DNA from 2 places in the Vibrio parahaemolyticus genome. Region 1 is predicted to be linked to the other one. Evidence: predicted binding sites of a transcription regulator. Region 1 holds the regulator's gene; the other holds the start of a gene.

Region 1 (7,524 bases):
GCAGAAATGCGCCACAGTAGATTTTTAACTCGAACTAGTAATTCCCTTAGTTCAAAAGGCTTTGTCACATAATCGTCTGCACCCATCTCTAGGCCTACGATTTTGTCGATGCTATCCGTGCGTCCTGTTACCAATATGATGCCGATGTCTGATTGACTGCGTAGCTCACGCGTAAGCATTAGGCCGTCTTCGCCCGGCAAGTTAATATCCAACATAATAAGGTCGACATCACCGCCTTGCAGAACTTCGCGCATCTCCGCGCCACTTTCTGCTTCGCTAACTTTGTAACCTTCATTTTGGAAATATCCCGCAAGCTTACTACGAGTTACAACATCATCTTCTACGACTAATACGTGATAGCTCATTTACACCACTTTCTGTCTTCTTATTATCCAAGACGTATTCTATTCATAACTAGTAACATTTCTAGTCATAGATACATTAAAAAGCAAGATTTAGCGTTTTTATTGATTCAAAACAAGCTTGCCCATCACTGTTAATAAGTGCACACAATTCAACATAATCAACAATAATTATAGTTACTGCTATTCATCTTATTTGATTACACTTAGGGGATATCCCTAATTGACTTTATGATGCAATACTCGAAGCATCCTTCAGGAGCCAAAAATGCAAGAAGTGAAAGCTTTTAATGAAAAGCGTGCTGAAATTTACTGGTGGTTTTCGAGCTTATTCGCTAAAGAACTCAGCGAAAAAGAACTAGAAACCTACCACAGTGTTGAAATTCGCAGTTTTTTAGCGGGCTTAGGTGAGAACGAATCACTCAAGCCAGCCGTTGATAGCCTAGTTGATGCCCTAAACCGACTCCAAGACCGCAATGATGCTCAACTAGAACTTGCAGCAGATTTTTGCGAGCTGTTCTTAAAAACAGATAAGTATGGGTCACTACCGTACGCTTCTATGTACATTGGTGAATCAGGCTTGCTCAATGACAAACCTGCAGAAGAGATGGAAAAACTGATGGCAGATTTTGGGGTTCAGGTAGACGAAAACCTCAAAGAACCAGCAGACCATCTTGCTGTTGAATTGGACTTTTTGGGCAACATGATCATTCGCTCAAATGAGTTAGAGCAAGAAAAACATATGGAAGAGGCTTTCGTTAAACAAAACGATTTCATCCAAAATCAACTCATGTCTTGGTTGCCAAAATTTGCTGAAAAATGTAAGCAATTTGATGAATTTGGCTTCTACTTAAGCGTTGCGCAACTATTAATTGCATTTTGTAAACTGGACAGCGCTTACCTTCTTGGTGAATAATCACCGCCTATTTTTAGGGAGCCTGCCTGTCGGGCTCCCTATTTTATTCGCTTGCTTTTAATCTGGCTCAAAGACGTTCGTTCATTTAGCAGTCAAAATGTGACTTCAAATACACAAAACTCTTGCTGAAAATATTGCCAGTCAGCCCACATAGGGCTAAAATGTGAACGCAAACGATTAAATATGATTTATATGTAAACCGCTGAAATATAGCGGTTTTTGTTTTTTATTAATAGGTTGATGACCACTTCCTCATATTTAATAGGAAGCCGAGTACCTTCAACCAAGTTGCTACAAATCTTTTTATACCGATTTCGGTACAACCGCTGCCTACTAGAATAGACACTACTGTTGTTGTGGTGTTTAGTTTGCGCAAAAAACTAAGCGTATGGTTGTATTCACTACGGTATTAAGTAGCTCGATACAGGACATCATTTATGGCCACTATAAAAGACGTTGCTCGCTTAGCCGGCGTTTCTACTACCACAGTTTCGCACGTTATTAATAAGACACGTTTTGTTGCAGAAGCAACCCAAGAAAAAGTAATGAAAGCGGTTGATGAGCTTAACTACGCACCAAGCGCAGTTGCTCGTAGTTTAAAATGCAACTCAACTCGTACTATTGGTATGTTGGTAACACAGTCAACTAACCTATTCTTCTCTGAAGTGATCGACGGTGTAGAAAGTTACTGCTACCGTCAAGGTTACACATTGATCTTGTGTAATACTGGCGGCATCTACGAGAAACAGCGCGACTACATCCGCATGCTTGCTGAGAAACGTGTAGATGGCATTTTGGTGATGTGTTCAGATCTAACCGAAGAACTAAAAGAGATGTTAGATCGTCATTCAGACATCCCGAAAGTTGTGATGGATTGGGGCCCAGAGAGTTCTCGTGCGGACAAGATCATCGATAACTCTGAAGAAGGTGGCTACCTAGCAACTAAATATCTTATCGATAACGGCCACACTGACATCGCCTGCCTGAGTGGTCACTTTGAGAAACTTGCTTGCCAAGAGCGTATCGCTGGTTTCCGTCGTGCCATGGCTGAAGCAAAACTGCCAATCAATGAAGATTGGATTCTTGAAGGTAACTTTGAATGCGATACTGCGGTACTGGTTGCAGACAAGATCACCGCGATGGAAAAACGCCCTACTGCAGTATTCTGTTTTAACGATACCATGGCACTTGGCTTAATGAGCCGTCTGCAACAAAACGGCATCAAGGTTCCAGATGACGTTTCTGTTATCGGTTACGACAACATTGAACTTGCAGAGTACTTCTCACCACCGCTAACAACGATTCACCAACCTAAACGTCGTGTGGGTAAAAATGCGTTTGAGATCCTACTTGAACGCATTAAAGATAAAGAACACGAAAAGCGTGTGTTCGAGATGCAACCAGAGATTGTTATCCGCAACACCGTTAAGAAACTTAATTAAATGAACACAAGCGCCCTTAGGGGCGCTTTTTTTTATTAAAAAAATAACACTTCCCGCACACTTTGCCTCATTCTTAAAAACAATAACTTCCATAAGTTACTGTTTTCTTTACATGTGAATTATTAATTCCCGCTTCTTTTCAAACATTAAATACAATTCTCAATTATGAGTACCCATGCACAAAATGGCATTATTTATTGAATCAAGATCACGTTTTAAAATCTAAAGTGTGATGTTAATTCAATATACGAAGTATCCTCATCTGGTCACGCACAGGGCAAACCATCCGAAAGGGTGGGACGCAAAGCCTCCGGCCTGAACCATAGTAGTATATGGAAGGTAGCGGGGTTACCGATGGCAAGTGTGCAACCAATGTCTTTACCCTTTAATGACATTGCCTTTGCGCACGTTTGCTACTCTCTCGGACCTGACTTTTGGTGGCGTAATATTAATTACACCGAGATAACAAAACATGGATAAACCGATACTCAAAGACTCTATGAAGCTATTTGAGGCACTTGGTACTATCAAGTCGCGCTCAATGTTTGGTGGCTTCGGACTTTTCGCTGATGAAACGATGTTTGCACTAGTGGTAAACAACCAGCTTCATATACGAGCAGACCAACAAACTTCATCTGACTTCGAGACACAGGGTCTAAAGCCTTACGTTTATAAAAAACGTGGCTTCCCAGTCGTTACTAAGTACTACGCTATTTCCAGCGAACTATGGGAATCTAGCGATCGCTTAATTGAAGTAGCGAAAAAATCCTTAGAAAACGCCAAACTTGAGAAAGAACAACAAGCGAGCACTAAGCCTAATCGCTTGAAAGATCTGCCAAATCTGAGATTGGCTACAGAAAGAATGCTTAAGAAAGCGGGTATTGATTCTGTTGCTCAACTTGAAGAAGAAGGCGCACTAAGTGCTTATAAAGCGATCAGAGACACGCACTCCACCACAGTTAGCCTTGAGCTACTTTGGGCCTTAGAAGGTGCTATTAACGGCACACACTGGAGTGTGGTTCCCCAGTCTCGTCGTGAAGAATTAATGAATGGCCTTTCGTAACAGAAGTCTGCTCTAATCTATCGACTAAAGCCGCAGTGTGAACTGCGGTTTTTTTATGAAATTTTTATAGCTCCCCTCGTGTCTACTCCTTTGTAAATCCCAAAACCCCCGTATCTTCAGCGCCACGACTTAGTTTCGATAACGAGATTGTTAAAACAACATTCAGTATGAATACTTTAAGCGGTAGCCTAGATATAGAAACGGAGCACACATGAATAAAAAACTTATCTTTGGACTGATACTTGTTGCCACCATTCTTTTGTTAGGCGCTAATTTTGGTCAATATCTAACGCTTGACAACGCAAAAGCGCAGCAAGAAGCACTCAATTCATTCATCGAAGCCAACATCGTCTATGCCGCCACGGTGTATTTTTTAGCGTATGTTGCGATTACCGCATTTTCTATTCCCGGAGCAGCAGTGGTTACTTTGCTAGGCGCAGCTTTGTTTGGGTTTTGGTTTAGCTTACTTTTGGTTTCTTTTGCCAGTACGATCGGTGCGACCTTAGCTTTTTTGAGTAGCCGATATTTGCTTAGGGATTGGGTTCAATCGAGATTTGGGGAAAAGCTTGTTGCGATTAACCAAGGAGTAAAAAAGGATGGCGCGTTTTATCTGTTTTCTTTGCGCTTGATTCCAGTGTTCCCATTTTTCCTCATCAACCTACTGATGGGATTAACACCTATGAGCATTGCGCGCTTTTATTTAACCAGTCAAATAGGCATGCTCCCTGGTACTGCCGTTTACCTTAACGCTGGTACTCAGTTAGCAACCATTGATAGCCTTTCTGGTATCGTATCCCCGACTGTATTAGCATCTTTTGCTTTGCTGGGGCTGTTTCCAATACTCGTAAAATGGGTTATGAATAAGGTCAGGCCAACCCCTACTCAGCCAAATGGCAGTATTTGATGAAAATCTTTATCGCGAAAAATCCAGCAGAAGCGCACATCGTATGTGAACTATTAAAAACTGAAGATATATGCTGTGAGGTGCGTGGAGAAGGACTTTTTGGTCTGAAAGGTGAGCTTCCTTTTGGCGATGATACTGATCCTTATGTTTGGCTATTAGATCCAGAACAACAATTGAAAGCTCACTCAATTATTGAAGCATTTAGGCAGCAGTCACAAAGCAACATATATGAAGACTGGCAATGTCCTCATTGTCTTGAACACAACGAAGGACAGTTTGGTGCGTGTTGGCAATGTGGATATCAAATTGGGGAGCCATGATCGTTCCCCTATTCTCGCATTTCAGGTGTCTATATTGATGGCTAGGCGACGATACTTTGTTGCTTTATAAATTCGATAGAGTGTTGGTTAAAATCTTCAGGACGCTCTACATTGCAGACATGACCGCAGTTTGGAATTTCACGCAAGATACTGAGCTTATGCGCTGCAACCATCTCTTTCACCGGTTGGATGAACATATAGTCTCTATCACCCATCAAATACAATGTCGGTATGGGTAACTCTCTGTCTTTGAAGTACTTCATCAATGGGTTTACATCCGCGGCAAGAATAAACCAGCGTTTAAACTCTTTTTGGCACAGCTTCTTTGCTTCTCGAATAAACAAATGCCTTGATTCACGCTGACTTCGTTGCGGCATCACAATGTAGGCAAACAGCTTATACAACCACATATAAGGCAAGATATGTTTACAGAAGTTACCCAACTTAACCAAAATCTGCGAACGCGTATTCAAGCGTGTCACCGCACCGCCTAAAACCATCGAACGAACTCTTTCAGAAGACAACTCCGCTAAATTTCGAACAATGATCGTACCCAACGACATGCCAACAAAGTGCGCCGACTGGATTTTTAGGTGATCCAGCACTTTTAATATATCTTGCGTCACTTCCGTGAAGGTGTAACGACTAGTTATCAACTCTTTCAAAAGCTGATTGGATTTTCCATGTCCTCGTAAGTCGATCAGCAACAAATTAAAGTGCTGCTTATATGCTTTAATTTGTTTAAACCATATCGAAGAACTGCCACCAGCACCATGCACGAAAACAACCCACTCATTACTAGTAGGATGCAGATAGGTTTTGTGAAAAAGCAGTGGCTGAGTCATGAGTCAGTATAAGTAAGATTCTTTGTGATAGAGAGTGACAGAATCCTATCACACTCCGTAAAACCAAGGTAATAAAGGCACCTCAATAGGTGCCTTTGGTTACACTTTTTATCAAACTTGCGTCAATTTAACGCTGAACGATAGAGTTGCAAATACGATTCTGCGGCCTTCCGCCAGCAGAAATCTTTTTGCATTGCATGCAGTTGTACTCTTTGCACTTCCGTCAGGTTTTGCGCATACAACAGCAACGCGCGCAGCATAGTAAGTAGCAGCGCTTGAGACGTCGGTTCATAAAATACAAATCCAGTAGCGTCGCAAGGGTCTACGTCGTAATCATTCACACTGTCTTTTAAGCCACCTACCCCTCTCACGATAGGTAAGGTGCCATAAGCCATGCTGTAGATCTGATTTAAGCCACATGGTTCGAATTCAGAAGGCATTAAGAAGAAATCCGAACCAGCTTCAACTAAATGCGCGAGTTCATTGTCATACGCCTCAACAAATACAAACTTGTCAGAGAATTGCGCCGCAACCTCTTCCAATTGTGCAGCCAAAACGGGATCACCCGTCCCAACAACAACGACTTGAACATCATGCTTCAAAAAATCCGCCAAAGCCGGCAGCAAGTAATGCACGCCTTTTTGCTGAGTCAAACGACAAACCATACCAAACATGGCTACGTCTTTTTCAGCAAGGTTTAGCCTCTGCTGTAATGCGCGCTTACAAGTGTTTTTACCTAGAACCATACTTTGTTTGTCGGCACTATAGTTCATTGGCAAATAAACATCAGTTTCCGGATTCCAAGCACTGTAATCGCAACCATTTAAAATTCCGACTAGATCCCCTGCTCGTTGCTGAAACTCCCATGCCATTCCATGACTGCCAAGTTCTGTCTTTAGCTCTTCAGCGTACGTTGGGCTGACTGCATTTATCTTATCGGCATTCATTACGCCAGCTTTGAGCATAGTAATATGCGTTGCACTCACCGCAGCACCGGGAACGTTTCGGCAGTGAAACTCAGGCAAACACTGTACGTCGTCGTAACTAAATACGCCTTTAAAGACCGCATTATGAATTGAAATGACGCTTTTTGTATGAGCAAAAAAGGGATCATTGCCATACCTGTGCTTAAGCAAAAACGGAACCAGCCCTGTGTGCCAATCATTTGCATGGATGATATCAGGTTGAAACGCCAGCTTCGGCAACATGTCGAGGCATGCAGCGCTGAAAAACGCAAAACGCTCACCATTATCGGTATACGCTTGGTTGTTCTCTGCATACATTGATGGCCGATTGAAGTACGGCTCACAATCAATCAGATAGACAGGATTGTTTCCTAACGTAAGCAATAGAACTCGATACTTTGTATGCGGCCATGACGTTAGATTTGTTTCTAGCACAACTTCTGCGTCCGCTAATCTTTCGATACTGGTGTACGCAGGAATCGTAATTCTTACATCTTGCTGTAGGTTTTGAAGGGCTTCCGGCAGTGCCTTGGCAACATCTGCCAAGCCACCACTTTTAATAAGACCTTCAACCTCAGAAGCTACAAACAGAATGGATAAGTTGTTAGTAGCCAACTCGAGCTCCTTTCGGAATAACAACAATGCCCTCTTCCGACACATGGAAATGCTTTTTATCTTCTTGAAGATTCACACCAATTTGAGTGCCA
Region 2 (7,524 bases), 440 kb from region 1:
TCGCCATCGGGCCGAAGTCCAACTTGAAGAAAGAGACAATCGGCACAATCGCGATCGCAAGAAAGGCATAAAACTGATACGGGATCGCGCCAATGAAAGCATCCCAGTCACTCATACTGACATTCAGGGCAGTAAACTCTTTTTGAATCAATCCCATGATGTAAACGCCCCACCCGATAAAAGGAATCAAGATTGCGACGGGAGAGGAAGTAGAATCGATAATGAAAGCTAATTTTTGGCGTGATACTTTTAACTTATCAAATAAAGGGCGAAAAACAGGGCCAACAATCAGTGGTGTACCAAGGTCTGAGAAGAAAATAACGACACCACCGAACCATGCTGATAGTTGAGCTTGGCATTTACTCGCCACCCATTGGGTAACCTTTTTAGCAAAGGCGACACCGCCGCCGGACTTTTCCATTAAAGCGACGAAACCACCAATAAATACTAACAACAAAATCACACCAGCGTTGTAGCTATCCGTAAGTTGCGGCAGTAGATAGCTTTTCATCAACGCACTAAACGAGTCTAGTGGTCCTTTTTCAACAAAGGTGCCTTCAAGCATGGCGACGCCACTGACCACACCGGCGAACAAACCAACTACGACATTTCTCGTAGTCAGCGCGAGGAAAAGAGTAATAAGGATGGGAATGAGAGAGGTAACGTCAGCCTGTTCCATAGCAATACCATTTTTAATATTTAAACAATAAAAGTGAATATATATTTAATTTAGGCGCGTGTATATATTTCTCATAAAAAAGTTGATCCACCTCTTCACAAATTGGAAGTACAAAAAAACCAGCCCGAAGGCTGGTTCTTGTAAACTCAACAGTCTAGAGGGAAATTATTCCCACTCGATTGTCGCTGGTGGCTTACCAGAAATGTCGTAAACAACTCGTGAAATACCTTCAACTTCGTTGATAATACGGTTAGATACCTTACCTAGGAAGTCGTATGGTAGGTGTGCCCAATGCGCTGTCATAAAGTCGATAGTTTCAACTGCACGCAGTGATACCACCCAATCGTATTTACGACCGTCGCCCATTACGCCTACAGAGCGAACTGGTAGGAATACCGTGAACGCTTGAGATACTTTGTCGTATAGGTCTGCTGCGTGAAGCTCTTCAATAAAGATAGCGTCAGCACGACGTAGCAAGTCACAGTATTCTTTCTTGATCTCGCCAAGAACGCGAACACCTAGACCAGGACCTGGGAATGGATGGCGGTAAAGCATGTTGTATGGAAGACCTAGCTCTAGACCAATCTTACGAACTTCATCTTTGAACAATTCACGTAGTGGCTCAACTAGACCCATTTCCATATCGTCAGGTAGACCGCCCACGTTGTGGTGTGATTTGATCACGTGCGCTTTACCAGTTTTAGATGCAGCAGACTCGATTACGTCTGGGTAGATAGTACCCTGAGCAAGCCATTTTGCGTTTTTCAGCTTCTTCGATTCTTCATCGAATACGTCTACGAACACGTGACCGATAGTCTTACGTTTTTCTTCTGGGTCAGACTTGCCTTTCAGCGCTTCAAGGAAACGCTCTTCTGCGTCAACTTTGATGATGTTTAGGCCGAACTTATCGCCGAACATATCCATTACTTGCTGACCTTCGTTTAGACGAAGCAGACCGTTATCCACGAATACACATGTAAGCTTGTCACCAATTGCACGGTGAACCAGCATAGCAACAACGGATGAATCTACACCACCAGAAAGACCTAGAATAACTTCATCGTCACCCACTTGCTCTTTAATACGAGCAACAGCGTCTTCGATGATAGATTCAGAGGTCCATAGACGCTCACAGCCACACACGCCAAGAACGAAGTTCTCTAGCATTTGTAGGCCACCTTTCGTGTGTGTTACTTCTGGGTGGAACTGAACGCCGTAGTATTTCTTCTCTTCGTTCGCCATTGCCGCGTAAGGACAAGTGTCTGTCTCACCGACTTTTACGAAGTCTGCTGGAATTTCTACAACTTTGTCACCGTGGCTCATCCAAACGTCTTGAGTCGCTTCAAGATCTTTGAAGATCGCAGATTCGCCAGAAACTTTTACTTGTGCGTAGCCAAATTCACGCTCGTTTGAGCCAGCTACTTTCCCACCTAGCTGTTCTGCCATGGTTTGCATGCCGTAACATACGCCAAGTACAGGAACACCTGAGTCAAATACATATTGAGGAGCGCGAGGAGAGTTTTCTTCTGTAACGCTTTCTGGGCCACCAGAAAGGATGATGCCATCTGGGTTGAATTCGCGAATATCCGCTTCTTCTACGTCCCAGCTCCATAGCTCACAGTAAACGCCGATTTCGCGTACGCGACGCGCAACTAATTGAGTGTACTGAGAACCGAAGTCCAAGATCAGAATACGTTGGTCATGGATATTTTTAGTCATTTTGAGCAGTCTTTTAAGGCTAAGTGATTAAAACCGAGGCGAGTGTACTCGCCTCTTCTTAATGCTTCAAGGAAAAAGCAAACGTTTACGTTAGGCTATTAGTTACCTAGACGGTAGTTTGGCGCTTCCTTAGTGATCTGAACGTCGTGTACGTGAGATTCTTGCATACCCGCACCAGAAATACGTACAAATTCAGCTTTAGTACGCATGTCTTCGATAGTTGCAGAACCCGTAAGACCCATGCTTGAACGTAGACCACCCATTTGTTGGTGTACGATCTCTTTTAGGCGGCCTTTGTATGCGATACGACCTTCAATGCCTTCTGGTACAAGCTTGTCTGCTGCGTTGTCAGACTGGAAGTAACGGTCAGAAGAACCTTGAGACATCGCGCCTAGAGAACCCATACCACGGTAAGCTTTGTAAGAACGGCCGTTGTAAAGAATCACTTCACCCGGCGCTTCTTCTGTACCTGCGAACATAGAACCAACCATCACACATGATGCGCCTGCTACGATTGCTTTACAGATATCACCAGAGAAACGGATACCGCCGTCAGCAATCACTGGGATGCCGTATTCGTTAGCCACTTCAGCCGCGTCAGCGATTGCTGTGATTTGAGGAACACCAACACCCGTTACGATACGAGTCGTACAGATAGAACCTGGGCCGATACCGACTTTCACTGCGCTTACGCCAGCTTCGATCAGTGCTTTCGCGCCAGCACCTGTTGCGACGTTACCGCCGATGATGTCTAGATCTGGGTACGCAGCACGAGTGTCACGAATACGTTGTAGAACGCCTTCTGAATGACCGTGAGAAGAGTCGATAAGTAGTACGTCAACGCCCGCTTCTACAAGTGCAGCAACACGTTCTTCGTTACCCGCACCAGCACCAACAGCAGCGCCAACACGTAGACGACCGCGCTCATCTTTACATGCGTTTGGTTTACGTTCTGCTTTATGGAAGTCTTTAGCCGTGATCATACCGGTTAGTTTGAACTCATCGTTCACTACCAGTACTTTTTCAACGCGTGCTTCATGCATTTTCTCTTGAACTTCTTCACGAGTTGCACCTTCTTTTACAGAAGCTAGACGCTCTTTAGGCGTCATTACCGCAGACACTTTCTTAGATAGGTCAGTCACAAAGCGTACGTCACGACCAGTGATGATACCCACTAGCTCGTTGTGCTCTGTTACTACAGGGAAACCTGCAAAACCGTGCTTTTCAGTCAGAGCGACTACATCGGCGATGGTTGCATCAGGATTCACAGTCACAGGGTCTGTTACCACACCAGCTTCGAACTTCTTAACTTTACGAACTTCTGCCGCTTGCTGCTCAATAGACATGTTCTTGTGGATAAAGCCAATGCCACCTTCCTGCGCAAGAGCGATAGCTAGACGGGCTTCCGTCACGGTGTCCATCGACGCAGAAATCATAGGGATGTTCAGACTGATGTTTTTCGTCAACTGAGTGCGAAGATCAGCTGTGTTTGGGAGAACGGTGGAGTGTGCTGGCACAAGTAGTACGTCATCGAATGTCAGCGCTTCTTTGGCAATTCTTAGCATTTGCAATATCTCACAATTAGAGGAGTAAAAAGAACAATCCAATCTCATCGTTTCGCATAATGAGGGTAACTGGTTTTAGGTAACAAGTTACATTTGGATTAGATATTGCGGAGGGATTATACGTTCAACGCAATCGCTTGACTACAAGTTTTTTAATTTTTTTCTTGCAATTACCCCCTTGATATGTATTATATTGCCGCTAATTTCCATACTCACGTCTAAGAGATTAGCTGTGCTCTCCAAGACCAATCAGAACATCTTCACTGTTTCTCGTCTCAACGCAGAAGTTCGTTTACTCCTTGAAAACGAAATGGGGATCGTTTGGCTTGTCGGAGAGATATCCAACTTCTCTGCTCCTGTTTCCGGTCACTGGTACCTCACCCTTAAAGATTCTCGTGCTCAAGTAAAATGTGCCATGTTCCGTGGTAACAATCGTCGCGTTACTTTCAAACCTGCAAACGGCAATCAAGTTTTAGTTAAAGCCCGTCTGTCTCTTTATGAGCCACGTGGTGACTACCAATTGATCATCGAAAGCATGCAGCCTGAAGGCGATGGTCGTCTGCAACAAGAGTTTGAAGAGCTTAAGATGAAGTTGGCAGCGGAAGGTTTGTTCGCTCAAACCAACAAACTGCCACTACCAGAGCATCCAAAGCGTGTTGGTATCATCACTTCTAAAACAGGTGCTGCGCTTTACGACATATTGGACGTTTTAAAACGCCGTGATCCTTCCCTACCCGTGGTGATTTATCCGACCATGGTCCAAGGTGATGACGCAGCCATTCAAATTGCCCAAGCAATCGGTCGTGCTAATAGCCGAAATGAATGTGATGTATTGATTGTTGGTCGTGGCGGCGGCTCTCTAGAAGACTTATGGTGCTTTAACAATGAGATCCTTGCTCGCACTATTGCTGCAAGTCAAATCCCGATCATTAGTGCTGTGGGCCATGAAGTCGACATGACGATTGCCGATTTTGTTGCCGATGTGCGAGCTCCTACTCCATCAGCTGCCGCTGAACTGGTTAGCCGTGACAACAGCCATAAAGATCAATCGCTTGTAGCGAAACAGCATAAACTAGCTAGTGCGATGCGCTACTACTTAGCACAGCAAAAACAGCAATCTGCGCAACTTCTGCATCGCTTAGAACGCCAACATCCAAGTTATCAGTTGCAGCGTCAGTCACAGCAACTCGATGAGCTGGATATGCGTTTGCGTAGAGCTATGCAGCGCTTCATCGATACACGTCAACAAGCCGTTGAGCGTAAACACCACCGTCTGCAATTAAACTCTCCTATTAAACACTTAACACAACAAAAATCGAGACTTGAACGTGTTGAGCACAAGCTATTAGACGCAATGGATCGAAAACTACTGACGATGCGTCATCAGTTAGCGATTGCGGCAGAGAAGTTAGATACCGTCAGTCCCCTAGCGACACTCAAGCGTGGTTACTCCATCACGCAAACGGATCAAGGTAAGGTCGTTACAAGCGCAGATGATGTAAAAACGGGCGACCTTTTAGTCACCCGTTTGGCTAATGGTGAGATTCACTCTACCGTTAGTTAGCCGACTTTAAAATGAGCTTAATCAGCTGATTTTTTGAAACTCAAATCGCACACGAGATTTAGATTTGAGTTCATTACAGGTATTGCAGAAATAATTCGCAGCCCCACAAGCCTGAAGCTTTTCTAACTCAGCACCACAGTCCGGACAAAAACCTACTTTTTTGAAATCGGATTCACATTGGCCACAATGGTATTGGCCAGTCCATTCTAGTTCTACTTCGCAATCTGGACATTTGTTCTGTTGCATATCTCTCACCTTACTGTTTCACTCGCTCCAGTATTCACATTTTCTAACCGCTAGCCTTGATGTATATCACCGTATGCAAGGTAATGGGTTTACTTCACGAGAAGCTTACTTTAAGAAAGATCTTATTCTGATCATCGGATATTTACCATTTGATCAGCGATCACCCCCTAAAAGAATATTTATATAACCACACACCGAAAGCATAAGTTACATATTCTGCATTCCAATTTAAAGAAGCATAAAACACCAAAATTAAATTCAAAAAAAGAAAAAACAGAATTTAATAAAAAGATCTAATTGGAAAAGCAAGCTATTACATCGGTGTGCATTTCAATCGTTTGTGAATCCATTTCGACCAACTTGACGTGTATCGAGCCAAAGTCACTCAAATGCTCTGCGTGCGTTCCTCCACAAGGGATCACGGCCAATTCTCCCTCTCCCAAGTCACATTTCCAATAACGAGAATCGGTCAAGTTGTCACCATGGCAGTCCATAATGATCGCCGCGTCTCTTTCCAGCCAAAGCTTCAATTGTGCATTCACCTGACTCTCTATTTTCTCTAAGTCTGACAGCATTTCTGCGCTGTTTAGGCCTCTTTTACGGAGTGTTTTACCTAAACGGTAAGTATCTAGGCACTTGTCTGGTGTTACAAAGCTGGATTCTTGGGCATAACTATTAAAATCATAGTTGCCATGTGGGTCTTTACGATCTGCATCTTTACGCCAGTAGCTGGCAGCGAGGACTTTATTTAGGGCTAAATAGGCGAGATGACCTGCACTGTGTCCACGACTCAATGCTTGTTGGTACTCTTTATCCACTTTCAGCGTCACTCGTGTATCTTGAGATAGAGTGTCAACAAGCGCTAATACATGTACGACAACAAATAACCAGCCTTCTGTATCGCGCTTTACAGGGATTGCCGCTCCAACAAATAGCTCTCCGGTTGCCACTTCAATGGCACCAACTTGACAACCAATCACTTCAAATTGTTGATCATTAAATACTAAGATGCCTTTATCTGCGGGATGATCAGGCCAGATATGGCTAACGGGATGAAACGGAGTCACGTCGGTGACTACGTAGGTCACTTCATTGTGGTTTTGAACGAGTTGAATCTGAGCGTCCAACTGCCAAGTTTGATGGCAGAAACGGGTTTGTGTCGCGGTAATCGTCATGCTTTGCTTATCTTTGTGAATGTAAGAAGTTAAGGTTGTGTGCTGAGCATTTGAAGATACAGGAATCTGCACGTCATCACTAATATCACTAGAGAAAAACCGCGCAGAAGAACATTGTGATAATGATGAAAGTAAGGTTTAGAAAAGGACACATCTCACATCACTTTTAGAGGTTGCAAAAAACAGATAAAAAAATACCCAAGTAAAAACTTGGGTATCTTCAAATGCTTAAATTATTTTTTGCGGTTTTTAACCACAGACATCATACGTTTACGCTTACGCTCTTGAGACAAAGTTAGCTTGTTCGCACGATTCTCAAACGGGTTTTCGCTATTCTGGAAGTTGATACGAATTGGCGTACCCATAATTTCCAGTGACTTGCGGAAGTAGTTCATCAAGTAACGCTTGTATGAATCCGGAAGTTCACGAACCATATTACCGTGAATCACGACGATTGGTGGGTTGTAACCACCTGCGTGCGCGTATTTTAGCTTGATACGACGGCCACGAACCATTGGCGGTTGGTGATCATCAGTCGCCATCTTCATGATACGAGTCAAAACAGAGGTACCAACA

The links. Region 1 encodes PurR, which represses purine synthesis genes. Its sites were predicted from a motif close to TNANGNAAACGTTTNCNTNA; they were not measured.
Positions count from the first base shown of each region.
Region 2: a site for PurR is predicted at 4,089-4,108, ahead of guaB (IMP dehydrogenase). Genes of this name have one in related genera too.

Region 1 covers NZ_UHIL01000001.1:1,269,522-1,277,045, reverse strand. The annotation lists gene torR (two-component system response regulator TorR) at 1-365, opposite strand, end outside; gene torD (molecular chaperone TorD) at 631-1,278, shown strand; gene purR (HTH-type transcriptional repressor PurR) at 1,716-2,720, shown strand; cyclic di-GMP riboswitch class I at 2,987-3,076, shown strand; gene DYB02_RS06490 (TfoX/Sxy family DNA transformation protein) at 3,193-3,783, shown strand; gene DYB02_RS06485 (TVP38/TMEM64 family protein) at 3,995-4,687, shown strand; gene DYB02_RS06480 (putative signal transducing protein) at 4,687-5,007, shown strand; gene DYB02_RS06475 (alpha/beta fold hydrolase) at 5,049-5,852, opposite strand; gene glgA (glycogen synthase GlgA) at 5,975-7,432, opposite strand; gene glgC (glucose-1-phosphate adenylyltransferase) at 7,422-7,524, opposite strand, start outside.
Region 2 covers NZ_UHIL01000001.1:829,926-837,449, reverse strand. The annotation lists gene DYB02_RS04280 (Na+/H+ antiporter NhaC family protein) at 1-679, opposite strand, end outside; gene guaA (glutamine-hydrolyzing GMP synthase) at 845-2,398, opposite strand; gene guaB (IMP dehydrogenase) at 2,497-3,963, opposite strand; gene xseA (exodeoxyribonuclease VII large subunit) at 4,196-5,527, shown strand; gene DYB02_RS04260 (zinc ribbon domain-containing protein) at 5,549-5,773, opposite strand; gene DYB02_RS04255 (metal-dependent hydrolase) at 6,067-6,948, opposite strand; gene der (ribosome biogenesis GTPase Der) at 7,182-7,524, opposite strand, start outside.